2 regions of the Deinococcus sp. HSC-46F16 genome follow, and region 2 is predicted to be linked to the other one. Evidence: riboswitches for the same ligand, from Rfam matches in the RefSeq annotation. Region 2 holds a riboswitch; the other holds the start of a gene.

Region 1 (19,270 bases), on a different contig from region 2:
GCAGGTCGGCGAGGGCGACAAGGCGCGGCTGAAGGTGCTGGAACTGGCGAGCGGCACCTTCAGTGGCGATTTCGGTCCGCTGCCGGTCGTCTTCCGCGAGCAGTGGACGCCGGGGCAGCGGGCAGTGGCCTTTGTCAGCCACCAGGCACCCTACGTCTATTTCTGGCAGGAGGGGCAGGCCCACGCGCTGACCCTCAGTGGCGAGACTGCCCGGCACGGGGGCGACCTGCAAGCCACCTTCGCGCCGGACACCCGGACCCTGTACGTGCTGGGTCAGCAGCTCACCGCGTATGACATGACCGCCGACCCCCCACGCCCGCTCTGGTCGTTGACCGGGCCGGAGGTGGCGGGCCGCGACGGGGAGTCGCTGTCCGGGTGGGTGGCGCCCTTCGCCTCGCCCGTCCTGAGCCACAACCCGGCCCGTCCCCAAGTGCTGCTCTCCTCGGCGCAGGGGCTGATGCTGCTGAACACGCAGGGGGATCCCGCGCCGCTGTGGCTGGACCCCCGCTTTGGGGAGGTGCCGGGCATCCTGACCGTCGCCTGGAGCCGGGACGGTGACCGGGCCTTTCTCGGCGCGGCGGGTTACCTGCACGAGATCGACACCGCGACGGGCCGCACGCTGGGCATTGTGGACGGTCGGCGCCTGCTGGCCCAGACGCCGCAGAGGCTGTGGACGGCGCATTTCGACCGGGTGGCCGAGTTCGACCGGGTGACCGGGCTGGACGACGGCGTGGTGTCCGAGGCCCCCGCGTGGAACGCGCCGCTGGCCGTGGACGAAACGGGCGCCCCGGTCGCCGCGCTCGTCAAGGCCGGGCCAGGGCTGGCGGTGCGGCACTGGGCGGCTGGGCAGGAGACGGTGACGCCGCTGAGCGACCATTTCACGCGGGCCGCGGCCTCATCGCCCGACGGTGGGCGCGTCGCCAGCGTCGGCAGCGCCAACGTGCAGATGCTGGACCGCGCCTCACGCCGCCTGCTGTGGCAGGTCGCCGCGCGAGACGCCCACGCGCTGGCTTTTTCGCCGGACGGCCGCCTCCTCGCGCTGGGCGAGGGCGGACAGACCCGGCTGCTGGACGTGGCGACGGGAGCGGTCCGGGCCACCTTCAAGACCTCTTCCGAGACGTGGAAGGTGGGCGCACGCGGACTGAACCGTGCCCTGGCCTTCAGCCCGGAGGGCAGGCGGCTGCTGGTCGGCTATGAGGCGGGCGGGGCCGCCGTGTGGAACGTGGCGACGGGCGAGCCAGAGTGGTCGGCGCGGGCCGTGCCCTCGGGCAAGGGCTGGGTGCTGAGCGCGGCTTTCAGCCCGGAGGGGAAGCGCGTGGCGCTCGGGACGGGGGGCGGCGCGGTGCATATCTTTTCGCTGCCGGACACCCAGGTGGCCGCGACCTATACCCTCCCCGGCGCAGTGCGGGCGCTGGCCTTCGGGCCGGACGGCTCCCTCGCGGCGGGCAGCCTGACCGGGGAGGTGCGGCGCTGGGACGCGGGAAGGGGAGGAGCGGAGATGCTGGGCCAGAAGTTGGCGAGCGGCGTCACAGCGCTGGCCTTTTCCTCCGGTGGGACACTGGTCGCGGGGACGGCCGGAGGCGACCTCCTGGCACTCGAACCAGGGCAGCCGCCGCAACCCCTCGCCAGGGCGGGCGGGCTGGTGCAGTCGCTGAGCTGGAACGCGGCGCGGGCTGAGCTGCTGAGCAGCGAGCGGGACAACGCGGTGCGCTTTTACCGCGCCGAAGGGAGCGAGAAATGAGGCGCCTCGGCCTGCTGGCCGCCGCCCTGCTGAGTTTCGCGGGCGCCCAGACCCTCGCGCCCCAGCCCTCGCGCGCGCTGAGCTTTCCGGCCGGGCGCGACGTGCAGCCCGTAGCGTTCAGCGAGGACGGGGACCGACTGCTGACCCGCGACGAGGCGGGCCTGACCCTCTGGCAGGTTTCGCCGCTGCGCCCCGTGTGGCGGCAGAAGGTCGCCCCGAGGTGGTGGCCCCTCGACGTTCGCTGGGAGGGCCACCGCCTCACCCTGCTGGGAATGAACGGGCAGGCGTTGCGGCTGGCGGCCGACACCGGAAAACCCCTGGGAGAAGGGACGGAGCCCCTGGACGCGGCGGTGCGCTCGGCGCTGCGGGTCGGGGACGCGCCGGGGCTGGTCTTCACCCCGCAGGGCCTCTGGAAGAAGAGCACTGCGAACATCCCCTTCGAGGTTGGCGGGGGGGACCTCGTGGGCTTCTACGCCCGGCGCGGCGACTGGCTGGCGACGAAGCCGCAGGGGTTCGGGCCGGTGAACGTGCGTCTGGACGGCAAGGCGCTCAACCTGGGAACCGTATACCCGGCGCTGGGCTTCGAGACGACTCCCCGGCAGGGCGAGATGCTCTCGTTCAGCCCCGACGGGCGCTGGCTGGCCTGGAGCGCGGCGCGGCGGGTCACCCTCTGGGCACTGCCGGGCGGCGAAAAGCGGGTGGTGCTCCGGCCTGACCCCTACACCGAGACCCTGAACAACCTGCAAGTGACCTGGGCACCGGGCGGCGGCGAGGTGCTGCTCAACTCCGACCGGACGCTGTGGCGCTACCGCGTTCCAAAGGGGGCAGAGACGGCCTTCACCCTCCAAGACACCACCCCCGCCCCCAGGGACGCCCTGATCCGGGTGGTGTCGGCGCGGGGGGCGATAGCGAGCGGCGTGGCGAACGCGCTGCTCCTCAGCCGCCCCGGCGAGAGCATGCCGCAGACGGTCGGCCCCGTGCCGCAACGGGTCTTTTTCAGCGAGAACGGGGACGTGACGCTGGCGCTCTCGGGCACGACCCTGTGGGTCTATGGCCCGGACAACGCCGACCCGCTGGCCCTGCGCCTCCCCGACTTTGCCGAGGGCGAGCGGCTCACGCTGGCGGGAGACACGCTGACCGTCTCTGGACGCGACCTGAGCTGGACCCCCGGCACCGAGCCGGAGCTCACGCCGAGCGTGTGGCAGGCCCGGCTGGGCGGCCTGACGGCGGGGCAGACCGTCCCGCTGAGGCTGGTGGCCACCGACCCCCGGCCCGGTTGCGAGGGGGGACAGTGGCTCACGCCCGTGCTGACGCGGGTGCGGCTGTGTCAGGGCGAAGGTAAGCTGTCCGGCTGGCAGGGCGAGCGGCGGCTCTGGACACTGGACCTTCCGGCGGGCCGCAGCGTGACCCTGACCCCCGACGGGGAGTGGTTCGCCCTGGCGACCGAAGGTGGAGAGGTGCGCCTGTACCGGGCCGCAACCGGGCAGGCGGCGGGCACCCTCACCTTCCCCAAACCCACACAGGGGGGCTTTTTTCCCTCCGCCCTGCGGGTGGATGCGGCGGGACGCTGGGTCGGCGTCCAGAGTTGGAATGGGTGGCGGCTGGGCGACGCGGGGACGGGCCGGGTCCGCAGCGCCCCCGCGCTGACCGGGGCGAAGGACGTGGCCTTCGTGGGCGACCGGCTGGCGGTCGTCGGGGCGGACACGGTGGAGTGGTGGGACGTGCGGTGAAGCCGCTGGGGCCAGGAAAGGCCGTTGTGTCCTGGCCTCCCTGTCCGAGGCTGCCGCCCGCCAGCCCGGTCCCCGCCCCTCACCGGCTGGGTGGGGTGTCCGGCCAGAACTCCCGCGAAGCAGCAAGTACGAGACCCGAAGGAATTGCCCTCGGGTCTGGTGGGGTGAGTGGCGCGGAGGCCCGTCCTCAGAACGCCGGAACGACCGCCCCGCCGTACTTCTTCAGAATGAAGGCCTTGACCTCGGGGCTCTGGAGCGCCCGCGCCAGCTTGAGGTAGTCGGGGTTTTTCAGGGTCGCGGGCTTGGCGACGAGCAGGTTCGCGTAGGGGCTGCGGCGGTCTTCGAGGATCAGCGCGTCTTTCAGGGGGTTGAGGCCCGCTTCCAGCGCGTAGTTCGTGTTGATGATGGCCGCGTCCACGTCCGCCAGGGCGCGGGGAAGCTGCGCGGCTTCCAGTTCGCGGAAGCGCAGGCGCCCAACGTTGGCCGTGATGTCGCGCACGGTGGCCTGCACGCCCACGCCGGGCTTGAGGCGAATCAGCCCCGCCCGCTCCAGCAGCTTCAAGGCCCGCCCGCTGTTGCTGGGGTCGTTGGGCAGGGCGATGGTCGCCCCCGAGCGCACCTCGCGCAGCGACCGCACCCGGCGGCTGTACAGGCCGATGGGCTCCACGTGCACCTTCGCCCCCGCGACCAGCCCCAGCGGGCGGTTTTTCTGGAACTCCTGCAGGTAGGGGAGGTGCTGGAAGAAGTTCACGTCGATGCTGCCGTCCGCCAGCGCGAGGTTGGGCTGCACGTAGTCGGTGAACTCACGGATCACCAGGTTCACGCCCTGCTTGGCGAGGGTCGGCTTGACGAACTCCAGCAGTTCGGCGTGCGGGACGGGCGTGGCGCCGACGCGCAGGGTCCCGGCAGAGGCGAGGGGGGTCAGGGCCAGGGCGGACAGGATCAGGATTTTGTTCATGGGAAACTCCAGGAAGTGGGAGAAAAATTAGCGGTGATCGGCGCGGCGTGTGGCGCGGTCGCCCAGCCACTGCACGCCCTGCACCAGCACGAGCAGCAGCAGCACGGTGGCGACCATCACGTCCGTCTCGAAGCGCTGGTACCCGTAACGGATGGCGAGGTCCCCCAGGCCGCCCCCGCCGATCGCCCCGGCCATCGCGCTGTAGCCGATCAGGCTGACCAGGGTCACCGTGAAGCCGTGAATCAGGGCGGGCCGGGCTTCTGGGAGCAGCACCTTGCCGACGATCTGTCCGGTCGTGGCGCCCACCACGCGGGCGGCCTCGAGGACGCCGGGGGGCACGTCGCGCAGCGCTCCCTCGACCAGCCGGGCCACGAAGGGAATCGCGGCCACCGTCAGCGGCACGATCGCCGCCGTGCTGCCGATGCTGGTGCCCGTGACCAGCCGGGTGAGGGGAATCAGCAGCACCAGCAGGATGATGAAGGGCAGGCTGCGGCCCACGTTGATGGCGGCGTCCAGCACCCGGAACAGGGCAGGATGCGGGCGCAGGCCGCCGGGCCGGGTGAGGGTCAGGGCCACCCCCAGCGCTGTGCCGAGCAGTTGCGCGATCAGCGCACTCGGCAGCACCATCCACAGCGTTTCCAAGGTGGCCTGCCACAGCAGGGGCGCGAGGCTGTCCATCACGCCCTCGCCCCCAGCGGGAAGGAGACCTCACGGGGCCAGAGTGCCGGGTCGGGCGCCGTCTCCGGCAGGGCCAGCCAGGCGTCCACCCCCTGCGGGTGCGGCTCGGCCTGCACCAGCCGCGCCCCCAGGGCGGCCAGCCGCTCCAGCGTGTCCGCGCCCAGGTCGGGGAGGGTGACCCGGCGCAGCGTTTCGCCCGGCGAGAGCGGCACCTGCGGGCGGTGCGCGTCCAGCAGGGCGCGGGTGACCGGGTGGGCGGGCCGGGCCAGCACCTCCCGCGTCTCGCCGCTCTCCACCAGCCGCCCCGCGTCCAGCACGGCGACGTGCGTGCAGGCGGCCCGCACGACCTCCAGTTGGTGGGTCACCACGACCAGCGTGAGGTCGCGGTGGCGCTGCACCTCGGTGAGCAGGGCGAGGATGCCCGCGCTCGTCTCCGGGTCGAGCGCACTCGTGGCCTCGTCGGCCAGCAGGAGGTCGGGGTCCAGCACGAGCGCCCGGGCGATCCCGACCCGCTGCTTTTGCCCGCCGGAGAGCTGCGCGGGATAGCGGCCCGCGAGGTCCGCCAGCCCCACCTGCGCCAGCAGGTCCCGCGCCCGCGCCTCCCGGACCCCGCGCGGCACCCCCGCGAGTTCGAGCGGCAGGGTCACGTTCCCCAGGGCCGTGCGCTGCGCGAGCAGGTTGAAGTGCTGAAAGACGACCCCGATGCGGGCCTGCTGTGAGCGCCGCTGCGCGGGTGCGAGCTGCGAGAGGTCCTGCCCCTGCACCAGCAGGCGGCCCGCGTCGGGCGTCTCCAGCCCGCCTATCAGGCGGACCAGCGTGCTCTTGCCCGCGCCGCTGCGGCCGATGATGCCGACCCGGCGGCCGCGCGGCACCGCCAGCGTGAGGTCCTGAAGGGCCGGGCTGCTCTGGCCCGGATAGGTTTTGCCCACGCCCTCAAACAGCAGGGCGGGCAGGGGAGATGAAACGGACAAACGAACAATCCTCCGTCTGGAAAGGCCGGAGGGGAACAACAAGCGCACGTCCCCTCCCGAGGCTGAGAACGGAGAAGGGGACGCGACGGTGTCGAGCTTGACCCTTCCCTTATCGGTCCCGACGCGGATGAACCATCGTTGGCGCGTGCGGGCTGGTCAGCACCGATGCCGTGATGAGGGCCGGTTGCTGCGGCGGTCTTGGGGCCAGATCCCTCGCGCCGCTCTGGATAAGAGTGGCCCTCTGCGGGCCGTTCAGGAGGCTAGCGCACGGCCCAGACTCCGGGGGGCCAGTTGTCTGGACGGGCACGGCTGAGCCCGCCCCTTGACACCGCTCCCGGAAAAGGGACAATGGCCTTGTAACCGCTTACAATCTGCCCCACCCGGACGGCCTGCCCCGCGTCGCCCGGCTTGTAACCGGTTACAGCCCCCAGGAGCGCTGCCGACCATGAATCCTGTGCCCATGACCCGACCCACCATCGACGACATCGCCCGGGCTGCTGGCGTCAGCAAGGGCACGGTGAGCCGCGTGATCAACGGGCACGCCACGGTGGCCGCCCCGACCCGGCAGCGGGTGCAGGAGGTCATGGCGAACATGGGCTACGTGCCCGACCCGGCCGCCCGGCACCTGAGCTGGCGCACGGGGCGCACGCTGGGCCTCTCCTTTGCCCCGGACGACCCGCTGCTCAGTCCCTACCACGTGCTGTTCCGCCAGGCCCTGGAGGAGCACACCGCCTCGCACGGCGTGCAGCTCGTGAACCTGCGGGCGGACCTGACCCGCCTGGCGCGGCTGCCGGGCGCGGTGCTCGTGATGCACGCGGCGGAGGGCGATCCCCGCCTGAAGCTGCTGCGGGAGCGTGGGGTCCCGGCGGTGCTGATCGGGCACCAGCCCGGCTTCTTCTGGGTCGCGCCCGACGACGAGGGCGGGGCGGCGCTGGCGACCGAGCAACTGGTGCGGGCGGGGCACCGCGACCTCGTGTACCTCGGCGCGGGAGGCAGCCAGGTCGCCCAGGACCGCGAGCGCGGCTTCCTTCGGGCGGCGGGGGCGGCGGGCGCCCGCACCCAGGTGATCGGGGCGGACTTCACCGTGCTGGGCGGCTACCGGGCGACCCGCCGCGCCTGGGAAGGGGGCCTGCGCTGGACCGGCCTGTTTGCCCAGAGTGACGAGAGCGCGGCCGGGGCCATCGCCGCGCTGGACGACCTGGGAGTGCGGGTGCCGGGGGACGTGTCGGTCGTGGGGTTCGACGGCCTGCCCGAGTTGCCCCTGCCCGTGCGCCTCACGACCGTCGCGCAGGACATCAGCCGCATCGCCCGCACCGCGCTCTCGCTGATGCAGGAGGCCACCTCGGGGCGCCCCCCCCGTGGCGAAGTCGTTCCCGTTCACCTCGTCCCCGGCGCGACGGTCGCGCCCCCCCCCGGAGGAACCCCATGAACCGAGCCCTCTGCCTGACCCTCGGCCTCGCCCTCCTCGCCCCGTCCGCCGCCGCGCAGGACGCGACCCGCACGATCAAGATCAACGGCTATGGCGGCACCGATCAGGCGCTCGTCAACGACCTGATCAACCGCTTCGTGCGGCCCGTGATGGCCCGCGAGGGGGTCACAGTCACCTACCAGCCGCTTCAGGGCGACTACAACCAGCAGCTCAGCACCCTGCTCGCCGCCGGGACCGCTGGGGACGTGATGTACCTCCCCGCCGAGACGCTCGACGGCTTCGTGGCGACGCGCAAGATCCTGCCGCTGAACGGGGTCGTGACCACCAGCCCCTTTATCCGCAGCCTCAACACGGCCTTTACCCGTGGGGGGCGGCTCTACGCCATCGCCAAGGACTTCAACACCCTCACGATGGTGTACAACCGCGACCTGTTCGACGAGGCGAAGGTCGCCTACCCCACCAACAACGAGACCTGGACCAGCCTGGCGACCAAGCTACGGCAGGTCAAGCAGCGGCTGGGAGGCGACTACTACGGGACCTGCCTGCAGCCCAACTTTGACCGCTTCGGGGCCTTTGCCTACGCGACCGGCTGGCAACAGTTCGGGAGCAACGGCCGCACCAACCTGGCCGACCCGCGCTTCGCGGAAGCCTTTACCTGGTACACCGGGCTGGCGCGGGACAAGGTGGGCGTGACCCCCAGCGAACTCTCGGCGGGCTGGGGCGGCGACTGCCTGAAGTCCGGCAAGGTCGCGGTCGTCTTCGAGGGCGGGTGGATCGTGAACTTCCTGCGCGACAACGCCCCCAACCTGCGCTACGGCACCGCGCTGATGCCCAAGAACAACAAGACCGGCCAGCGTGGCAACTTCCTGTACACCGTGGGCTGGGCGATCAACGCCGGGACCAAGAACCGCGCCGCCGCCGTCAAGGTTCTCAACCTACTGACGAGCGCCCAGGCCCAGCAGTACGTGCTGGAGCAGGGCCTGGCGATTCCCAGCCGCTCCTCGCTGACGAACAACGCCTACTTCAAGAAGACCGACCCCGGTGCCCAGAACGCCCGCCTCGTCTTCGCCGGGGCCGACGACGGCAACGTCCGCGCCTTTACCTTCGGGCCGCAGGGACCCGACTGGGCCAAGCCCATCAACGAGGCCCTCGCCGCCGTCCTGAGCGGCCAGCGCAGCGCCGCCGACGCGCTGAAAAAGGCGCAGGCGGACATGACCACCTTCCAGCGCCGCTAGAGGCTCCCGGGGGGGCCGGGGAACTCCGTACAGGGGCGCCCGGCTTCCCCCGAATGCCCCGGAAGGAGGCGTGCCCATGTTTCGACGAGGCCAAGTCACGGCGACCGCCTACCTCTTTCTCGCGCCCTTCCTGATCACGAGCGCGGTCTTTTTCTTCTACGCCTTCGGGCGGGCGATCTACTACTCCTTTACCGACTTCAACCTGTTCAACACGCCGCAAGTGATCGGGCCGCAGCCCTACGCGCAGGTGCTGGCCGACCCGTCTTTCCGGCGGGCGCTCGCCAACAGCCTGATCTTCGCGCTGGTCACCACAACGCTCCAGACGGTCTTCGCCCTCTTGATGTCGGTCGCGCTGAACAACCGGCTGCGCGGCATGGCCTTTTTCCGCGCGGCGTGGTATATGCCGTCCATCACCAGCAGCGTGGTGATCACCCTGATCTTCCTGTGGCTCTTTCAGCGCCGGGGGGTCGCCAACTACCTGATCACGCAGGCGCAGGCCTACGCCCCGCTGATCGTGACCTTCCTGATCGGGCTGGTGGTCGCGCAGGTGGTGCAGGTGTGGCTGGAACGCCGCGCCGGTCACCCCGCCGGGTGGTTCGACCCCGCGCTGGCCGCCGTGAGTGCGCTGGGGGCCGGGGTGGTCACGGCGGCGCTGGTGTTCCTGGGGGTGGTCTGGGGGCGGGAGGTGCCGCCCTTCGACTACCAGTACTTCGCGGACAAGTGGGTCACGCTGGGCGGCGTGCGGGTCCTGAGCATCCCCTTGCTGGTGGTGGTCATCCAGAACACCTTCACCACGGTGCCCACGCTGATGCTGTTTTTCCTGGCGGGACTCCAGAACATTCCCGGGGCGCTGTACGAGGCCGCCGACATCGACGGGGCCACGCCCTGGCAGAAGCTGGTCAACGTGACGGTGCCCAACCTGCGGCCGGTGACCTTTTACGTGGTGACGGTGGGCCTCATCGGCACCATGCAGATGTTCGACCAGGTGGCGGTGATCGGGGCCGCCGCGCCGCGCGACACGCTGATCACGCTGGCCTACTACGTGTACACCAACACCTTCCAGGCGGGCGCGGCCCCGGTGAACATGGCGGCGGCGGCGGCGATCATCCTCGCGCTGATCATCCTGGCGATGGTCTTCGTGCAGCGGCGCTTCTTCCCCTCGGAGGTGCGCTGATGGACTCCGCGCCCATTCGGAGGCGACCATGACCGTCCTTCCCGCACCGCGCCGCGCCCGCGTGACCGACACCGGCGAGCGCTGGCTGGCCCGCCGCCGCTGGGCACGGGCCGGGTGGCTCTACGCCTTCATGCTGGTGATGAGCTTCTTTTTTCTGGGGCCTTTTCTGATGGGCGTGCTGAGCAGCTTCAAGGACGATCCCAACGAGTACCCGCCCCGGCTGATCATTCCGCAGCTCAGCGCCCGCTTCATCGGCGCGGCCTACGACCTCGGCGTGCAGGGGGGCGGCGGGGGCTGGCAGGGCGGGCTGTATCCCGGCCGCACCGTGGAGTTTGACGTGCAGGTGCGCTCCCCGCGCGGCACGCCGCCGACACCGCCCGCCGCCGCGCTGTTTCCCTACCAGCCCGTCAGCCTGGTGAGCATCACCCGCTTCGCGCAGGCCCGCGACTTCGCCCGGCTTTCGCTGACGCCCACCGGCACGAGCGGTGACGTGCGCTCGTACCGGGTCACGGTGGAATATCCGGCCCTGACCCGGCAGACCGGGCAGGTGGTGACCGCGCAGCTCGGTGCCCCCAGCGACCGCCTGACCGCGACCCTGGAGGATGGCCGGACAGTGCCCCTCACGCTGGACACCCCCGAGGCCCAGGCCGTGCAGTACACCCTGTCGCAGTACCAGCCCGTCGAACTGGTCGAGCGGGGCGGGGCGTACTTCCTGCGCGGCCCCCTCTTCGAGCGCACGCCCCTCCAGATCGACGTGCAGCGCGGGCAGGCGGTGGTGGGGGGAACCCTGCCGCCCTCCGACGAGCAGAACTTCGGGCGCTCGCTGGCCTACCGCAATGTCACGCCGGGCATCCTGGGCTACACCTTCAACAACTACCGCCGCGCCTTCAACGAGACCGCCAACCCCGCGACCGGGCGCAGCCTCTTTTTCACCTGGATGCTGAACACCTTCTTCTACGCCTTCTTGCGCGTCGCGGCGGCGATCGTGTTCTGCTCGCTGGCGGGGTACGCCCTGGCGCGGCTGCACTTTCCCGGCAAGACGCTGATCTTCCTGGCCTTTGTGCTGTTCGCGCAGATGGTGCCCAGTCAGGTCAATCTGGTGAGCAACTACGTGCTGCTCAACGACCTGGGGCTGCTGAACCTCTGGGGCCTGTGGCTGAACGGGCTGGTCGCGGCGGCGGGCGTCTTCCTGATGAAGCAGTTTTTCGAGGGGATGCCGCGCGAGCTGGAGGAATCGGCGGCCATCGATGGGGCGGGACCCTTCACGACCTTCTGGCGGGTGATGCTGCCGCAGGCGGGTCCGGCCCTGGTCGCGCTGGCGATCACCCAGTTTCAGGGGGCCTGGAACGACTTCTTCTGGCCGCTGGTGATTCTGCGCGAGAACACCGATTTCACGCTGACGGTCGGCCTGTCGAACTTCCGCGAGCTGTACGGCGGGCAGGGCGACTACGGCCTGATCCTGGCGGGCGCCGTGCTCAGCGCGATTCCGGTCATCATCGTGTTCGTGATCTTCCAGCGGTACTTCGTGGACACCGGGGCCGACAGCGCCGTCAAGGGCTGAGGCTTCCTCCTTCCCAGTTTCCGCTCCCACCCCCGAAAGAGGCCCATGCTGAGCACCCGCACCGTCCTGAAAGACAACGACCTGTACCTCGTGGGCGACCACCACTATCAGGTGGCCCACGGCGAGAGCGGCCTCTACCGCCGGGACACCCGCTTTCTCTCGCGCTACGAGTGGCGCTTGGGCGGCGAGCGTCCCCACCCGCTGGTGCTGCATGAGCGCTGGCCCTTCTGGCTGCGTGGGCAGTCGGCCAACGCGGACGTGGGCTACACCATGCACGCTGGGCTTACCCGCGACCTCACGGTGACCGGCACCGAACTGCGCGACCGGCTGCGGGTCACCCTCTATCAGCCGGGAGCCCGCCGCCTGAGCCTGCACCTCGGCGCCGACTTCGCCGACATGTTCGAGGTGCGCGGCTGGCCGGGAGGAATCGGCCCCCGCGACGTGCGGACCTGCCCGGTGCCGGGAGGGGTGGAGTTCGCCTATACCGCCGGGGACGGCCTGCGCTGCCGCACGCTCGTGCAGGCGACCCCCGAACCCACCTGGGACGGCGAGGCCCTGACCTGGGAGATCACGGAGACCACCGACGTGCAGGTCAGTGTTTTTCCCCTTCAGGGAGACGAGGACCCCACGCCGGGGGACCCCGGGGCGCTGGCCCGCGAGTACGCCGCCCTGAGCGTGCCGCTGACCCTGCCCGACCCCCGGGACCAGCGGGTGCTGGAGCGCAGCGTGCAGGACCTGCGCAGCCTGAGCTTTCAGACGGGGGCTGGTCCCTTTCCGGCGGCGGGCCTGCCGTGGTTCGTGGCCCCCTTCGGGCGCGACAGCCTGATCATCGCCCTGCTGACCCACCGGTATCTGCCGGACCTCGCCGTGACGGTCGCCCGGTACCTGGCGGCGAGGCAGGGCACCAAACTTGATCCCGTCACCCTGGAACAGCCCGGCAAGATTCTGCACGAGGAACGGGTCGGCGAACTCACCCGCCTGGGCCGCACGCCCCACCGCCCCTACTACGCGACCGCCGACGCCACACCGCTGTTCGTATGGTTGGTGGGCGAACTCAGCCGCGAGCGGCCCGACCTTGCGGGCGAGTTGCGCCCTCACTGGGAGGCGGCCCTGGCCTGGCTGACCACCTTCGGGGACCCCGACGGCGACGGGTTGATCGAGTACACGCCCGACCCCGGCGGCATCACCAACGCGGTGTGGAAAGACAGCGGCGACTCCACCTTCACGGAAGACGGGAAGGACGCCAGCGGCCACGTCGCGGTGATCGAGGTGCAGGGCTACGCCTACGCCGCCTACCTCGCCGCCGCCCGGATGTACCGCCTGTTGGGCGAGCCGGAGCGGGCCGGGGAGTGGGAGGGCCGCGCCGATTGCCTGCAGGCCACCTTCCAGCGGGCCTTCTGGTGGCCGGAGCGCGGCTATTACGTCCACGGCCTGAACGGCGACAAGCGGCCCCTGCGGGTGCTCGTGTCCAATCCGGCGCACACCCTCTGGACCGGCATCATCCCGCCCGAGTTCGCCCCGATGGTCGCCCGCACCGCCCTGGGCGACGAGCTGTGGAGCGGCTGGGGCATCCGCACGCTGGGGGTGAATGAGCCGCGCTACAACCCGGTCTCGTACCACAACGGCAGCGTGTGGCCGCACGACACCGCCGCCGCTGCCCTGGGCTTCGGGCGCTACGGCCTGCACCGGGAAGCGGCGCAGGTCGCCCGCGCCCTGTTCGACGCGGCCCGCTGGGCGCCGGACGCCCGGCTCAGTGAGTTGCTCGCGGGCTTCGGGCGCGACGACGGCCCCCCCGTGCCCTACCCGGCCGCCTGCCACCCCCAGGGCTGGGACGCCGCGATTCCGCTTGCGCTCGCGCACCTGCTGCCGGGAGGCGAAGAGCGGGGGAACTGGCCCCGTCCCCGCCGAAGTGGGCGCCAGTCTGACTGCGGTGCCCCGTTGGGTTGAAGGGAGAAACAGCGTCCCTTCAACTGGTCCGGCCACTGCTGACAGCGGTGGCCGAGCCGCCCGGGTGCGGCGGTCAGGGTGGAAGTCCTGGGGCGCGAGCACGAGGTCGGGCCGCACTTGGTCCAGCACCCGTGTCTGGTCAGCCTCCAGCGCCTGCCCGGTGTAGGGTGGTGAGCAGCCGCAGCAGGCCGCCGTCGGGGTAGCCCAGCATCCAGGTGCGCTCCGGGGGCACCCCCAGCCACGCCGCCGCCCGCGCCCGCTGAATCGTTCCCGCGCAGCACAGCGTCTCGTCGTCGGGGTACGGCGAGAGCACCAGCACCTGCTCGCCGGGCCGGAAGGGGGGTGCGGGCGGCGGGGCCGCGACCCGCGCCTGCTCCGCGCGGGAAAGCTGCCCCGCCGGGGGAGATGGATCTAGGCCACGAGCGCGGCGACGAAGACCGCTCCGGCTAGCAGCGGGGTACGGCGGCGCGGGGTGGGGGTGTGGCGTGCCCTGCTGCGGAAAGAGGAAGTCCCCAAAGGTCCTGTCCCCGCCACGCCCCAGACAGTTAATCAGCGTTAATAGACAAACCAGCTTGACCCCCGCCCCGCGCAAATCATCCCCCGTCTCTGTGCAGAGGCTCTTGCCTCCGCCCGCGTGACCAGCAGCGTCCCGACTGCGTGGACTGGGCCTCACCGAGTCTCCTCTGCCTACACCGGCGTGGGCCGGTTCCCTGTCCCTGATGCTGTGTAGACCTGCTCCCCCTGATCAAGCGTGAGCACGCGCCTGGCTGTCCTGGCGGTTTCAGCGATGGAAGCAAATCTGTATGCCTGGCAGGAAACCCGCTCAGCGTCCCCGCCGCCGGAGCACGATGATGTTGTCTTTGATGGTGCCTCCCTGCCCGTCCGGACTGGCCGCTTCGGTCACCGGGCGTTCCGGAGTTCCCAGGAAGACGAGGTCCCACCCGCCGAGATCGAGGCCGATGGCGCCGAGGGCTTCCTGTGCGCTGGGATACTCGACCTTGGACTCCCTCACCCAGGAGGGCGCCGAGGCGTGCTCGATCACCAGCAGCAGCCCGCCGGGCCGGACCGCCCCGGCCGCCCTCCGCAGCACTGCGTCTCGGGGAAAGGCCACCGGGGATTGCAGGTAGAGCGCGTAGACCAGATCGAATTGCCCTGCTGGAAAGCTCCGCTCCAAGTCGTGCTGTTCAAAGGAGGTGCAGGCGCTCACGCCCGTGTCGGCGGCGTGCCGGGCGGCGCGTTCCAGGGCTGTGGCCGAGATGACCACGCCAGTGACCCGCCAGCCCTGCCTGGCCAGCCACACGGCGCTGTTGCCCTCGCTGCATCCCAGGTCCAGGGTCGTGCCCGGCGTCAAGGAACGCACCCACCGCGCCAGAATGGCGTTGGGCCGCCCGGTCCAGGGCCGGGGGTGGTCGCGGTAGCGCTGCTCCCAGTAGGCCTGGGCGGTGGATGAAAGAGAAGGGGCTTCGGTTCGCTCATTCATTTTGGGTCCTCCGGAGGGTCGAGTGGTCGAAGAAGCACGCCACAGCGAACCGCCAAACGCGGCCCGCAGCACGTCCCGAGAGACAACAGGGTGGTGTGGGCTGCGCTCAGGCTGAGGCGACCCGCTCCAGCGCCGAAAGCGGCCCGAAGATCAGAGACTGGTGCAGGGAAGCCCCAGCGAGGACCCCATCGGCAGCCGCCATCGAGGCGTTGCCGATACCTGGCGTGAGGTCGCCCGCTGCGTACACGCCCGGCACGCTGGTCTGTTTGCCCGCGTCCGTCTGGATCAGCGGTCCCTGGGGGCCGTCCACGAAGGTGCACCCCAGTTGCTCGGCCAGATCACTCGCCGGGCGGATGCGGGAGGCCAGGAACAGGGCACCCACGCGGATCAGGCGACCGTCCGTGCCGTGGCAATACGGGCAGTGCAGCACCGTCTGTCCCCAACGCTCGGCCACACCCGGCAGGTCCGGTAACAGGTCCACCACGCCGTAGGCCAGCAGCAGCTTCCGGGCGTGCAGGGTCTCGCCAGAGGCCAGGGTGACGGCGAACGCGTCCCCGTCACGCCGGGCCTGGGCCGCCAGGGTGTCCAGCATCGTCACGTTGGGATACTGAGCGAGGTCGGCCCGGGCTTGGGCGATCATCTGACGGGGAGACTGCCTATCCTGACCAAAAAAGCCGTGCGAGTGGGAGGCAAAGCGGTTGCGGGGCCTTCCGCTGTCGAGGACACAGACGGGGCGACCACTGCGGGCAATCTGCACCGCGCCGGACAGTCCGGCATAGCTGCCGCCGACGATGAGAGCGTCATAGCGCATGGGGGTTCTCCTGGGGGGCGCAGAGGGAGAGTTGACGGCGCGAGTGAAAGTCGCTGGCCAGGGCGGCTAACGTCAGGGTCTGGAGCCGCGCGGTGATCCGGGCCTCGGCCTCCCGCAACGTGCCGTCCAGGGCCACGTTGACCGCCTGTTCGATCAGGCACGTCGGGTTCTGGGAGCGGTGGCCGATGGCAAAGAGCGTGGGCGACCCCAGCGCCCGGTACACGTCGAGCAGGGTGGTCCGGGCCGGGTCACAGGCGAGGCGCCAGCCGCCCCCATGCCCCTTCTCGGAGCTGACCAGCCCGGCGTCCCGCAAACCGGCCATCGTGCGGCGCACAACGACCGGGTTGCTGTTGAGCGCCGTGGCGAGCCGTCCGGATGGAATGGCCTCCTGGGATTCCATCAGGTGCAGCAGCAGATGGAGCACGCTGGAGAGTCGGCTGTCCAAGCTCATGACACATGAACTGTTACATGATGATCCAGTGGTGTCAAGGCCATTGCCTGATCAGCGAGAGCAGTCGCTGACCCGGTGGCCGGAGCTGAATGAAGGGTGCTGGAGTTTTTGCCTTGGCACTTGCTGGGGCGGAGGGAGTTGGCTCGAGTAGGGGAGGGGAAGAAAAGCAATGAAGCAAGTAGAGAGAAAGGCATTCGACAGGGGATTGTCTATTAACGTCGGTTATCTGGTATGCTGCCTCATGGACCTTTTGGATCACCGCGCGACGAAAATGCGGGCCGCGCTTGAGGAGGCGCGGCTGGACGAGCTGTTGCCCCAGGTGCGCGAGCAGCTTCCTGTGCCGCCCAGCACCGCGTTTACCCTGCTGAGCCTGATTTTCAGGGAGGCGGCGGCTGAGGGCATCAACCTGCTTGCCCCGCCGGAGGGGTTCCACGGCTGGCTGCTGCGGGCGGCCCGGCTCAACCACCGGGGGCCGGAGGCCAAGGCCAACACGGTCCGGCTGCGGCTGTCCCTGCTCAGCACCATCTACCAGCAGGCCATTCAGGCCGGGATTCTCGAGCGCAGCCCCCTGGAGGGTTTGCGGCGCCCCCCCGGGGAGCGGGCCGGGGTGCCGCTGCTGGGCCGGGAGCAGGTCGTGGCCCTACACGCGGCCACGCGCGGCGATCCCGCGCTGCACGCCGCCCTGGTCCTGATCGACGAGCACGCCTACCGGGTGCGTGAGCTGCTGCTCTTGCAGTGGGAGGAGTTTGACCTGGGCACCGGCGCGGCGCTGCGGCCCCACACCGTCACGCGCCTGAGTGACGCCGCACTCCGGGCCTTGCAAGCACTCCACCAGCAGGCCGGGGGGCTGTTCGCCCGCGGCAAGGTGTTTCCCTACAAGATCGAGCGCGACCTGCGGGCGGCCCTGCACGCCGCCTGCCGCCGGGCCGGGGTGCCCTACGCGCCTCCCGGCGACCTGCGCCGCGCCTCGCTGCGCGACCACGTGCACTCCACCCACAGCGCCGGATTCAGCGCCCAGACCGGCCAGGCCAACCTGGAACGCTCCACCCGGCTCGCCCAGGGGGTGGCTGCCGCCCTGGCGCCTGAGCATGAAAGAGTCCAAGGGGAGCAGTCAAGAATTCACACTAAGACAGATTAGTGTGAACGCGAGTGGTGGTCTGGGTGTGGGTGAGCGCCGTGCGAGCGGGGCGGCAAAGTCTCGAGTGAAAGGGTCAGCTCTCAGCCCGGGCACACCCGGCCTTCGGGTGGTACATCTGACCATCACGCGCATGGGGACCTTTCCCCGATGTTCGTAAGTGCTCCTGAACGCGGCCCTACATTGCCGTGGCCCGCACGTCCCTACACTGCGGTGCAGCTATGCCTGTGCGTCCCGATTCAAGCGCGGCCCCCTTCGACGTGCTGGTCCTGCTCTGTCCTGCCGAAGGGGTGGGGGCGCTGTCGGCGGTCTTTGCGGCCTTGCCTGCCCACCGGCCCGCCGTGCTGCTCGTGCCGCCTCCGGGAGGAGCAGTCCTGCGGCTGGACGAATGGAGCCGCCACCTCCCTCTGCCCGTGCGCCGCGCCGACCAGGGCACCCTGCTCCAACCGGGCGGCGTCTACCTGGCTCCCCCGCACGCGGTGCTGGAGGTGCGGCCGGGGGGGCGCTGCGCCGTCACGCCGCCGCAGGGCGACCTGGCTGCGGAGCGCCCACTCGACCGGCTGCTGGCCTCGCTGGCCGTCAGCTTCGGCGAGCGCACGCTGGCGGTCCTCCCGACGGACCGGGGCGGCGCCGCGGGGGCACGCGCCCTGCGCGGTGTGGGCGGCACGGTGCTGGAACTGGACCCGGCCGAAAGGCCGAACGCGGGGGGGCGGGTCGGGGGGGCGGGCCACGCCCTGGCACCGGGGGACCTGGGCCACGCGGTCGCCGGGTTGCTGGCGGGCCGCCCCCTTTCCCGCTTCCAGCCGCAGGGCCGGGGCACGGGGCTGGAGGAGCTCTGCGGCCCGCTGTTCACCTCGCTCGACGAGGGGGTCTGCCTGTTCGAGCGCCTGCCCCCCCGGCCGGACGGACGACGCGACTACCGCTACCTTGCCATGAACCCGGCGATGCAGGCGATGTTCGGTGTCCCGGACCTGAGCGGCCAATCCATCCGGGACACCTTCCCCGACGAGGCCGAGGCCTGGTACGACGATTACGACCGGGTGCTGGAGACGGGAGCGCCTCTGCGCGTCGAGCGCGAGTCGGCGCCGCAGGGAAAGGTGCTCGACATGTTCGTGACGCGGGTGGAGGGCGGCCCCGGCCCCCGGCTGCTCGCGGTCATGCGGGACGTCACCGGGCGCAAGCAGGCCGAGGCGGCGCTGCGCGAGAGCGAGGACCGGCTGGCCCGGGCCTTGGACGCGGGCGAGATCGGCGCGTGGGAACTGGACCTGCTCACGCTGGACGCTTGGCGTTCGCCGCAGCACGACCGCATCTTCGGGTACGCGACGCTCCTGCCCGAGTGGACCTACGAGATGTTCCTGGACCATGTCTTTCCCGAGGACCGGGACTGGGTGGATGCCCGCTTCCAGGAGGCCATCGCCCGCGCCGGACGCTGGGACTTCGAGTGCCGTATTCACCGCGCGGACGGTGAGGTGCGCTGGATCATGGCGCAGGGCCGGGTGGATCCTGGTGAGGCCGGTGGCCCTGGGCGCATGAAGGGCACGGTGCGCGACATCACCGCCCACAAGCAGGCCGAGGCCGCCCTGAGGACGAACGAGGAAAAGTACCGTGCGCTGTTCACCGAGATGGACGAGGCGTATGCGGTCGTCGAGGTCATGGCGGACGCGGCCGGGCGCTGGGCGGACTTCCTGTTCCTCGACGTCAACCCCGCGTTTCTGCGGCACACCGGGATGCCGTACCCCGTCGGGCGCACCGCCACCGAGCTGCTGGGCAGACCAAACCCACGATGGGCCGAACTCTACGGACGGGCGGTGGAGACGGGCGAGGCGATCCGGGTGGAGGAGCATGAACTTACGCTCGGGCGCGTCTTCGACCTGAACATCTTCCGACTGGGGGGCGAGGGGAGCCGCCGGGTCGCGGTGCTGTTCACCGACATCACGGAGCGGAAGCGCCGCGAAGCGAACCAGGAACT
Region 2 (10,136 bases):
CGCGGCGGCGAACGAGCTGGGCCTGAGCATGGTGTTCACCGGCTCGCGGCATTTCCGGCACTAGGGCAGGGGAGATGACGACCCCTTCCCAGTCGCTGCTCGGGAAACCCCTGGCGAGGCAGGTCACCCGCGAGGTGCGGGCGGCGCTCGCCAGGTGGAACTTCCGGCCCCACCTCGTCTCCGTGCTCGCCTCCCACGACGAGGCTTCGGCGGTCTATGTCCACAGCAAGGAGCGGCAGGCAGACAAACTCGGCGTGCGTTTCGGTGTGCGTGACCTCGGCGCGGGGGCGACGCAGGCCGAGCTGGAAGCCGAGTTGCGTGACCTCTCCGCCGACCCGGAGGTGCACGGCATCGTCCTCGAACTGCCGCTCGCGCCGGGGCTGGACGCCGACGCCGCCCTCCTCCACATCGCCCCCCGCAAGGACGTGGAGGGCCTGACCCCCGCCAACCTCGCCCTGATCGCGGCGGGCCGCGAGGCCGAGGCCCTGCTGCCCCCCACCCCACGCAGCGTGCGCTTCCTGCTGCGGTCGGTGCTGGGCGACGACCTGCGCGGGCGGCGGGTCGCCGTGATCGGGCCGGGGCGCACGGTGGGACGGCCCCTGACCTTCATGCTGAACAACCGGGGGGTGACCGTGACCCTCTGCAACGAGCATACCCGTGACCTCGCCGGGGTCTTGCGGGAGCAGGACGCAGTGGTCGTCGCCGTCGGGCATGCGGGATTGCTGCGCCCGGAGCACGTGCAGCCCTGGCACGTCGTCGTGGACGCGGGCATCAACGTGCCAGGGGACGGGGAAGGGGTGGTCGGAGACGCCCGGCCGGACCTCCCCGTCCGCGCCCAGACCCCGGTGCCGGGCGGCGTCGGGCCGCTGACAAGTGCGCTGATGTTCCAGAACCTCGTGCGGGCGGTGAAGTTGCAGCGCGGGGAAGCGGTGGAGTAGGGGACGGGTCCCGTAGCCCCGCGCCCCCACTTGCACTAGCCTGCGCGAATGCGTTCGTCGGCTCCCTCCACCGCCTCCCCGACCTCCCCCCGCACCCACATCGCCTTCATGACCGACGCGCCCCGTGTAGCGGGCAGCGAGGTCTGGCTGCTCGACCTGCTGCCCATGCTTCAGGCGAGGGGCCTGCGGACGACCATGTTCCTGAGCCGCGAGCCCCGGCTGGACGAACTCGTGCGCCGCTTCGGGGAAGCGGGGGTGGCCGTGCACCGCTACGGAGCACTGGAGGAACTGCCCGAACTGACCCAGGGCTTCGACCTGCGCGTCCTCCAGATGTGGTACCGCCACCACTACAGCGAGCTGCTGCCCCGCCTGAGGGGGCCGCGCTGGGTGGTCAGCCATGACCAGATGGAGTTCCACTACCCCCAGCCCCTGCGCTTCACCCACCGCGAGGCCTATCCCTGGACCAAGGCCGGACCCTTCCGGCAGGCCGACCGGATTCTGACCGTCTCCGAGTGGGCCGGGGACTTCGTGCGGCGGCAGATGCGCCTGCCCGACGTGCGCGTGCTGCAAAACGGCGTGGACGCCGAGCGGTATCGCCCCGCCCACGACGAGGCCGAGCGGGAGGCGCTGCGGGAGGCGCACGGCTTCCGGCGCTTCACGGTCCTGGTGCCGGGACGCTTCGCCCCCGAGAAGAACCAGATGACGGCCCTGCTCGCTGCGCGGGCGGCTCCACACCTGGATTTCGTCTTTACCGGGGACATGGACTCGCCGCTGGGGAACCTCGTGCAGGGGGTGGCGCGGCGGGGGCAGATCACCAATGCGCGGTTCCTGGGCCGCCGCTGGGACATGCCCGACCTCTACCGCGCCGCCGACGCCCTGCTGCAACCCACCCTGGCGGAAAACCAGTCGCTCGTGACGCTGGAGGCTATGGCCTCGGCCCTCCCGGTCGTGACCACGCCCATTCCCGCGCAGGCCGAACTCGTGCAGGACGGGGTGTCGGGGCTGCTCGTCAAGCCCCGGCCGGGCCTGCTCGCCACGGCGCTGGGTGCCCTGGCCGCCCACCCCTACCGCGCCCGCGAGTTCGGGGCGGCGGCGCGGGCGCATGTCCTCTCCCGCCACACTCTGACCCACACGGCCGACCGCCTGGCCGAGCTGCTGCGCGAGGCGTGAGCCGGGAGGGGGCCAGCCCTCACGCCTCCGCGTGCCGCGCCGTCTTGACCCAACCGTGCTCGCCGCGCAGAAAGTTCCGGAACGCCAGGGGCACGCTCATCATCATGATGAAGGTATAGACGGGAAGCCCGGCGGCGGCAAAGGCGGCCTGCCGCAGCCCCAGCCGGTTCTCGCGGCTGTACAGGAAGACCCAGGCCAGCGGCAGGATCAGGCCGGGCAGGGTCAGCGCCGCCGTGAGCGCCCAGTTCACCTCGCCCGTCAGCAGGCGGCCCAGGGCGCGGGCCGGGTAGTAGACCAGCAGTCCCAGCGTCAGCAGGTTGAGCCACGGCTGCGCCAGGAAATAGGTCAGGTCCAGCCGTGCCCCCAGCGGCATCGGCGTGCGCCAGATGCGGGGCAGGTTCGGAAAGCATTGCAGGTTGCCGTGCGTCCACCGCGCCCGCTGCCGCACGAAGCGGCGCACGTCGGTCAGGCCCTGCTGGGTCACCCCCGATTCCAGAAAGACGAGGCGGTGCCGCGGGCTGGCGAGCCGCACCTCCAGCCCGCTGGCGAAGTCCTCCAGCAGCACCGGGGGCCAGGGGTCCTGTCCAGCCGCGAGCCGATCTGCCAGGTACGACACCCGCATGAATTGCCCGTTGCCGCCCAGGCCCACCGTCTCCACCCGCTGGCGCAGCAGTTGGATGTGCCGCACGATGTAGAACTCCAGGTCCTGCTGCAGCAGGAGGAGCCGCCCCAACAGCCCGCGCCACCCCCGCGCCCCCACCGCACTCTGGCGCACCCGGATGCGGGCCTGCGCTGCCATCACGTCGGGGTCCGCGAAGACCCGCGCGGCCTCGTCCAGCAAGCCTTGGTCCAGCCGTCCGTCCGCGTCGAAGACGACGAGCACCTGCTCGCCCAGCGGGCCATCCGGCAGCAGACCCCGGCGCAGGAGCTGGGCGACCCCCCAGTTCAGGGCCTCGCCCTTGCCTGTCCGCGCTTGCGGCAGAGCGCGGCGCAGCAGCAGCACGCCGGGATCAGCCTGCCCCACAGCTTCGACCTCCGCCGCCGTGCCGTCGTCACTCCCGTCGTCGATCACGACCAGTCGCGCGTCGGGAGCTGCCGCCCGCAGGTTTCGCAGGGTCGCCCCGATCACCGCCGCCTCGTTGAGCGCCGGAATCACGAACGTGAAGCGCAGGGCGGCCCGGCGGGGCGGGGGCTGCCGGGGCTGCGCGACCAGCGCACACAGCGAGTAGGCCAGGTACATCGACAGCAGCACCAGCCCGATCGCCTCGATCACTTGGAAGGCCGTGGTCATGGCTTCCCGACGCTAACGGGCGGCGCAATGAGCTGCCACCCTCTCCCCGGCTTCTGAGAGAACGCTTGAGTAACGCTGAAGCCAATGGGGGAGGCTGTGGGGGGTCAGGCCAGTGTCCCCAAGAACGCGCCGACCCATTCTGGCAACTCTCCGGGGTCCATCAGGAAAGCGTCGTGGCCGTGCGGACTCTCCAGTTCGCGGTATTGCCCGCGCGGCAGCGTCTCGGCGTGAGTCCGCACCTCGGTGGGCGGATACAGGAGGTCGCTGGAAATTCCGACCACCAGCACCGGCACCCGGATGGACCGCACCTCCGTGTCCGACGGCTGGAACCGGTCCATCGCCCCCGTCAGCGCGAGGTAGGAGCGTTCGTCGAAGCGGGCGGCCAGTTTCTCGCCCTGATGCTCCAGATAGGTGGTGATGTCGGCGGTACCGGGGTGGCGGGTGCCCCAGCCGGGCTGGGTGCGGGCGAAACTCGCGGGGCTGCGGTAGCTCAGGGTGGCGACCATTCGCGCCACCCTCAGCCCTTCGCCGCCGGGAGCCGCGCGAATGGCCGCCCGCGCCGCCGTGTTCAGGCCCACCGCCCACGGCGAGTGGCGGGCGGGCGCCCCGATGATGACGGCCCGCTCCACCAGATCGGGGCACTCCATCAGCCACGCGTAGGCCAGCATCCCGCCCATGCTCGCGCCCACCAGCGAGACCCGCCTCACGCCGAGGTGCTCCAGCAGCGCCCGCCCGACCCGCGCCAGGTCCCGCAGGGTGAGGGGCGGGTCCTCGCCCCCCACGCGCGGCAGCTCGGCCGGGCCGGTCGTTCCCGCGCAGCCTCCCAGCACGTTCGCGCACACGATGAAGTCCCGCGTGGGGTCCAGCGGGCGCCCCGGTCCCAGAAAGTCCGGCCACCACTCATGCACCGCGCTCGTGCCCGTCAGCGCGTGCAGCACGAGGACGGCGTGCTCGGAGGGCGTGCCGTAGGTGTGGTACGCGACCCGAACGTCGTGGGCGGCCTGCCCGCAGTCCAGCAGGAGTGGCGCGTTCCGAAAGAGGAGGGCAGTTTGAGCTTGTACCTCCTCCCGTGTAAGAGGCGGCGGGCCATGCTGGGGGGCCGCGCCACCGCCGTCACACATCCACCAGCGCGGCGGCCAGTGCCTGCGCAAAGTCCTCCTGAATGTCCCCGAGATGCTCGGTCCCCACCGACACCCGCACCAGCCCCGGCGTCACGCCCGCCGCCGTCTGGGTGATCTCGTCGAGCTGCGAGTGCGTCGTGCTGGCCGGGTGAATCACCAGCGTGCGCGTGTCGCCCACGTTCGCCACATGCTGCGCCAGCCGCACCGAGCGGATGAAGGCCTCGCCCGCCTCCCGGCCTCCCCGCAGCTCGAAGGTCAGCACCGCCCCCGCCCCACGCGGCAGGTACGCCTGCGCCCGGTCGTAATGTGGGTGGTTGGACAGGCCGGGGTAGGTCACCCGCGCCACGTCCGGGTGGGCACTCAGCCACGAGGCCAGCGCGAGCGCGTTGTGCGCGTGCCGCTCGGCGCGGAGCGACAGCGTCTCCACCCCTTGCAGGAACTGCCACGCCTGCTGCGGGGCCAGGGTCGGCCCCAGGTCACGCAGCCCCTCGGTGCGGGCGCGGGTGATAAAGGCGACGTTGGGTAGCCCCAGCGCGTTGCCCGTGCCGAACGTCTCCCAGAAGTTCAGCCCGTGGTAGCTGGGGCTGGGCTCGGTCAAGAGGGGGTAGCGCCCGTTGCCCCAGTCGAAGCTCCCCCCATCCACGATAATTCCGCCGATGCCGTTGCCGTGCCCGCCGATCCACTTGCTTGCCGAGTGCAGCACCACGTCCGCCCCGTGCCGGAGGGGCTGGCAGTAGTACCCACCCGCCCCGAAAGTGTTGTCCACGAAGACCGCGACGCCCTTCGCGTGCGCTGCCGCCGCGATCCCCTCGAAGTCGGGCACGTTCAGCGCCGGGTTGCCGATGGTCTCCAGATACACGGCCCGCGTGCGGTCGTCGATCAGAGCGGCGAACTCCTCCGGGCGCTCCTCCTTGCTGGTGAAGCGCACCTCGATGCCCAGCCGCCGCAGGGTCACCCGGAACTGGTTGACGGTGCCGCCGTACAGGTTGGGCGTGGAGACGATGTTGTCTCCGGCCTGCGCGACGTTGGTGATCGCCAGAAACTGCGCGGCGTGTCCGCTCGCCACCGCCAGGGCGCCCACGCCGCCCTCCAGCGCCGCCACACGCTCCTCCAGCACGGCGGTCGTGGGGTTCTGAATCCGGCTGTAGATGTTGCCGAACGAGCGCAGCCCGAACAGATCGGCGGCGTGCCCCGGCGACTCGAACACGTAGGAGTTGGTCGCGTAGATGGGCACGGCCTGTGCCCCGGTCGCGGGGTCGGGACGCTGCCCGGCGTGGACTTGCAGGGTGTCGAAGTGGAGCGGCTTGGGAGTAGACGCCATGACGGCCTCCTCACAGAGAAGAGAAGCGGGAAACTGTGGGGAGCCGCGCCAAAGGCAAGGCCCCCTCTCGGGCAATCGAGAAGGGGCGGGGATTTCATCCGCGTGACCTTCCCTGATCGGTCCCACGCGGGCGGTCATCGTCGACCGCTGGAGGTGGGCTGGCCTTGGCACCGTGACGTGATGGGGTCCGGTTGCCGCGCCGTCGACGAGCCAGGTCTCTCGGGCGCTCTGGATAGGGGTCGCTCCACGCGGGAGCTGTTCAGGACGGTAACAGGCAAAGGCGGGTGGGGTCAACGCGGTTGTCCAGACCAGGCACCCTCCCCAACTGGGTGCATGGCCTCTCCAAAAGCCGCTAGACTTCTCATGGCAACACCCGAGTTCACTCATGGTCCAGCCAGGACCCCAGGAGGCCTATGACCCTTCGCGCCACTGCCCTCTTCCTGCTCAGCGCCTCGCTGCTCGCCTCCTGCACCACCCGGACCCAACCGGCGCCGGGCACCGATACCGAGTTCGGCCGCCTGAGCACCCTCAAGCCCGGCGAACAGGACAGCATCCGCACCCGCCTGAAGGTCAACGTGGTCTTCGTGGGCTACCGGGAAGCCCTGCCCGGTCAGGTCCAGACGGCCCAGAACGTGAACACGCGCGATTTCCGCGACACCCTGCCGAAGTCTTACGAGACGATCGCCCGCATCCCCAGCGCCTATGGCAACACTGAGTACACCGGCAACGTCTTCGACTACGACTACAACTACGTCTTTGCCGACCAGAAGTTTGAGGACGACTTCTTCGGGTACCTGTCGCAGAACGCCACCGAGAAGCCGCTCACGGTCTATCAGAAGTACTTCAACTGTCAGTTCGTGACCGAAACGGACGAGGAGACGGGCGAGGAATATCAGGTGCCCACCGACAAGTGCGAGGCTCCCTCGCCCCTGATCAACCGTCCGGTGGAGAAGAACTTCGAGATCGACGCTCTGGCGACCGAGAACTGGCTGGCCGACAACGTCTCGCGCGTCGGCGTGAAGCCCGGCGAATACACGATCTATCTGGTGAACTGGTACAGCCGCCCGGACTTCAAGTTCCACTCCTACACCCGCGCGGACGCTGCGGACACCGACACCGGGACCCGCTTCGGCGCCCGCGCCAGCCGACGCCTGATCGCCTGGGGCGGCAGCGTGCGCCAGGGCGCGGCCCCGCAGCGCGTGTGGTTCTACGACCTGTCGGCCAACCCCGACCCCTGGACCGACGCCTGGGACGTGACGAACTTCGACTCGACCGGGGACGGCGAGCCCGACTACCGCATGCCGCCCATCTGGGAGTACGGCACCCGCAAGGCGAGCGTCGCCTACGGCCGGAAGGTCAGTGTGGACCTTGCGCGGGTGGTCCGCTACACCGCGCTGAACCTGCTCTTTACCCCCAGCCCGATCTACCGGGTGGCCCTGACGCCGCCCCGGATGCCCGAGGAGATCGAACTCGACGTGCGGGTCGAACAGGGCGAGGGTGCCCGCGACCCCGGCACGCTGCTCAACCGCGCCCTGCTTCAGAGCCGCGTGTCGGTCCTGCAGCCCTTTGCCAAGTTCAGCACCAATGTCCGGCAGACGGCGCTCGACGGCGACCTCGCCGACGTGTACAACTGCTTTTTCCCGGTCGAAGCGGAAGACATCTGCTCGCCCGACTTCGCGGACTTCTCCGGTGAGGAACTGTTCCAGTTCGGGGTGCGCGAGCTGCGCGAGAGCTACAGGGCGGCCGGGGACAAGTACCTGCTGCCGATCTATGCCTTCAACGACGCCAGCGACAGCCAGGGCGGGCTGCTGGGCATTGCCTACGACGACGGTCAGACCGGCACCCAGAGCTTCGTGTATTCCTTCCTGACGCCCAGCCTGATCAACCCCGGCGGGTACGGCTTTACCGACACCACCGTGCACGAGGTCGGGCACCACCTCAGCCTGTCGCACCCGCACGACGGCTACGACAGCGAGGAGGACCTCTCCTACGGCTCCAGCGGATTTTTCCGCTTCGTGGATTCGGGCGACCAGAGTGCGACGATCATGTCCTACAACGACCTGTCGCGCACCTTCGGGCAGTTCAACCTCGACGCGCAGTACCGCTACCTGACGGCCGCGTACCTCAACAACACCAACGCGATTCTGGAAATCGCCCGCCGCGCCGGGAAGGTCCAGGGCGTGCAGGGCGCGGCCCGCAGCGCCGACGCCCTGTTCGCGCAGGCCGAGCGCGAGTACACCGCGATGAACTATTTCAGGGCCGCCGAGTTGGGCCACCAGGGCTACCGCGCGGTGCTGGACGCCGCCACCACGGCGGGCGTGCAGGTGCAGGCCTACAAGTGGTACGAGAACCTGACCGGCCTGTCGACCCAGACCGTGAAGGCGCAGCCCCGCATCAGCAAGGATCATCTGCCCAAGAAGGGCGCGTGGATCATGCCCGAGGAAACCCCCGAGCAGCGTGCCCGCCGCCTGGCGGAGTAAAGGCACACGCCAGAGGGTGGAGAGGAGGCCGGGACGCGGGAAGTCCTGGCCCCCTCTCTTTTCGCCTCCAGCCTGACATCAGCCCCCCATTACCCGCCGGGGCTAGGCTGAATCCATGACCCGGCTCGTCCTGATCGGTTTGACCCTGGCTGCCCTCGGCGGGGGGTTCGGGTCGGCGACCTCCCCGTCTGCGGGCAGGGCGGCGCCACCCCGCAGCGAGGTTCCCATGAGTGTTCAGACCCCCCAGCGGGTGCAGGCGGCCCTGCCCACCCTCCGGCTGCTGCGCACGGTGCGGGTGCTGGCCGACCTCGTGGCCCACGGCACGCTGACCCTGGACGACCCGGCCCGCGCCGCGCTGCGGACCGAAGCCCAGGCGTTGGCCACCGCCCCCTCCCTGGGAGCCTCGGCAGCGGGCCAGGGTCGGGAGGGCCTCCTCGCCGCGCTCACGGAAGGCCAGCGCACCCAGCTCGCGCGGGCTGAGGCCGACCTCGCCCGCCGGGCCGAACTGCTGGCGGCCCGTGCCCGCTTCGCCGCGCCGGATGGCCCGGTCAACCGCACCGCGATGCTCTACAGCTTTCAGGTGCCTGGGGGCCTCGCAACGGTTCAGGCCCTCTTGGCTCAGCCCGTCCTCAATCCCTACCGCACGCCGGGACCCAACGCGGCGGTGCTCGAGCGCCTGCGCATGTCCGTGACTCCTTGACCTTTCCCGAACCAGCGGCCCGGCGCGTTCTTCTCGGTCCGGGCCGCTCGCATGCCCGGCCTCATTCGGCCTGGGCGCACGCCGGGCACCGTCCGTAGAGCGTCACCTCGTGCGCCTCCACGATGAAGCCGCCGGGGTAGACCGTGCCGCTGGGCAGGGCGACCGGGCAGGTGTGCAGGGTAAAGACCCGGCCACAGTGGGTGCAGGCAAAGTGGTGGTGGTGGCCGCGCCCGGCCCGCTCGTAGCGCGTCTCGCCGTCGAGCGTGACCGGGTGGATGCGGCCCTGCTCGGTGAGCAGCTTGAGGGTGCGGTAGACGGTGGCGACGCCCAGCCCCGGCAGGTCCGTCTGTGCCCGCTCCAGCACGTCCCCCACCGCAAGGGGGCCTTCCGCGTCGTCCATCACGCGGGCGATCACGTCGCGCTGGCGGGTGCTGCGGGTCGCCGTCATGGGGGGCAGGCTAGCAGACGCGGCCGGGCCGCATGACGGAGCAGCCCACCTTCGCGGGTGGGCTGCTGGATGACAACAGGCGACTCAGCGCAGGTTGGGATTGACCTTCTCGTCGGGGGCGATGGGCGTGCCCTGGGCCTTGGCCTCCACCGTGCTTCTGGGCGTGGGCAGCACGCCGACGTGCGAGGGCGCGGTGGCGGCCGACACGCTGGGCGAGCCGGTCGCCACCGCCTGATCAAGGCTTTGCTCGCCGTAAGTGGGCTTGCCCGACGTGCTTGCCGTCCCCGCAGGCTCGGGGCGCTTGAGGAAGCTGGCCGCCCCGCCGGAAGAGGCCGCGGGGGCCACCACGCTGGGGCGGGCGTTGGCCTTCGCGGCCTGCCCACCGCTCCCCTTGCCCGGCTCCTGTCCGGCCTTCTCCATCAGGCCGCCCGCAATTTCCTCGAGCTTGGGCGTCAGCACGCGTTCGTTCAGCGCCTTGAAGGCCAGGGTCGTCAGGGTGGCGACGAGGGCGCCGCCGACACCTTTGCCGCCCTGCTGCTTGTGCTGGGCCTTGATCAAGGCCTTCTGGTGCTTGGCGGGACTGGTGGCGTCCACGTAGATCTTCTTGCTGCGCCGGAACTGCCGCCCCACCGCGATCCCCACGAGTGCCCCGACCGCCGAGGCGCCG

Evidence for each region. Region 2 has a riboswitch for S-adenosylmethionine ahead of L1280_RS01425 (O-acetylhomoserine aminocarboxypropyltransferase/cysteine synthase family protein). Riboswitches for the same ligand answer to the same signal wherever they lie in the genome.
Region 1: linked by a shared signal. The riboswitch ahead of L1280_RS08390 (methionine ABC transporter ATP-binding protein) and the one ahead of L1280_RS01425 (O-acetylhomoserine aminocarboxypropyltransferase/cysteine synthase family protein) in region 2 are both predicted to bind S-adenosylmethionine.

The regions. Positions count from the first base shown of each region.
Region 1 covers NZ_JALJZW010000003.1:172,319-191,588, forward strand. The annotation lists gene L1280_RS08370 (WD40 repeat domain-containing protein) at 1-1,741, shown strand, start outside; gene L1280_RS08375 (hypothetical protein) at 1,738-3,471, shown strand; gene L1280_RS08380 (MetQ/NlpA family ABC transporter substrate-binding protein) at 3,659-4,429, opposite strand; gene L1280_RS08385 (methionine ABC transporter permease) at 4,457-5,107, opposite strand; gene L1280_RS08390 (methionine ABC transporter ATP-binding protein) at 5,107-6,078, opposite strand; SAM riboswitch class I at 6,185-6,312, opposite strand; gene L1280_RS08395 (LacI family DNA-binding transcriptional regulator) at 6,539-7,507, shown strand; gene L1280_RS08400 (extracellular solute-binding protein) at 7,504-8,742, shown strand; gene L1280_RS08405 (carbohydrate ABC transporter permease) at 8,819-9,916, shown strand; gene L1280_RS08410 (carbohydrate ABC transporter permease) at 9,945-11,477, shown strand; gene L1280_RS08415 (glycogen debranching N-terminal domain-containing protein) at 11,523-13,424, shown strand; gene L1280_RS15830 (hypothetical protein) at 13,564-13,737, opposite strand; gene L1280_RS08425 (bifunctional 2-polyprenyl-6-hydroxyphenol methylase/3-demethylubiquinol 3-O-methyltransferase UbiG) at 14,248-14,904, opposite strand; gene L1280_RS08430 (NAD(P)/FAD-dependent oxidoreductase) at 15,011-15,715, opposite strand; gene L1280_RS08435 (Rrf2 family transcriptional regulator) at 15,705-16,166, opposite strand; gene L1280_RS08440 (hypothetical protein) at 16,408-17,304, shown strand; gene L1280_RS08445 (PAS domain S-box protein) at 17,523-19,270, shown strand, end outside.
Region 2 covers NZ_JALJZW010000001.1:261,065-271,200, forward strand. The annotation lists gene purH (bifunctional phosphoribosylaminoimidazolecarboxamide formyltransferase/IMP cyclohydrolase) at 1-64, shown strand, start outside; gene L1280_RS01405 (bifunctional 5,10-methylenetetrahydrofolate dehydrogenase/5,10-methenyltetrahydrofolate cyclohydrolase) at 75-938, shown strand; gene L1280_RS01410 (glycosyltransferase family 4 protein) at 987-2,108, shown strand; gene L1280_RS01415 (glycosyltransferase family 2 protein) at 2,128-3,399, opposite strand; gene L1280_RS01420 (alpha/beta fold hydrolase family protein) at 3,504-4,520, opposite strand; gene L1280_RS01425 (O-acetylhomoserine aminocarboxypropyltransferase/cysteine synthase family protein) at 4,513-5,841, opposite strand; SAM riboswitch class I at 5,952-6,079, opposite strand; gene L1280_RS01430 (hypothetical protein) at 6,255-8,321, shown strand; gene L1280_RS01435 (hypothetical protein) at 8,437-9,021, shown strand; gene L1280_RS01440 (Fur family transcriptional regulator) at 9,083-9,469, opposite strand; gene L1280_RS01445 (hypothetical protein) at 9,554-10,136, opposite strand, start outside.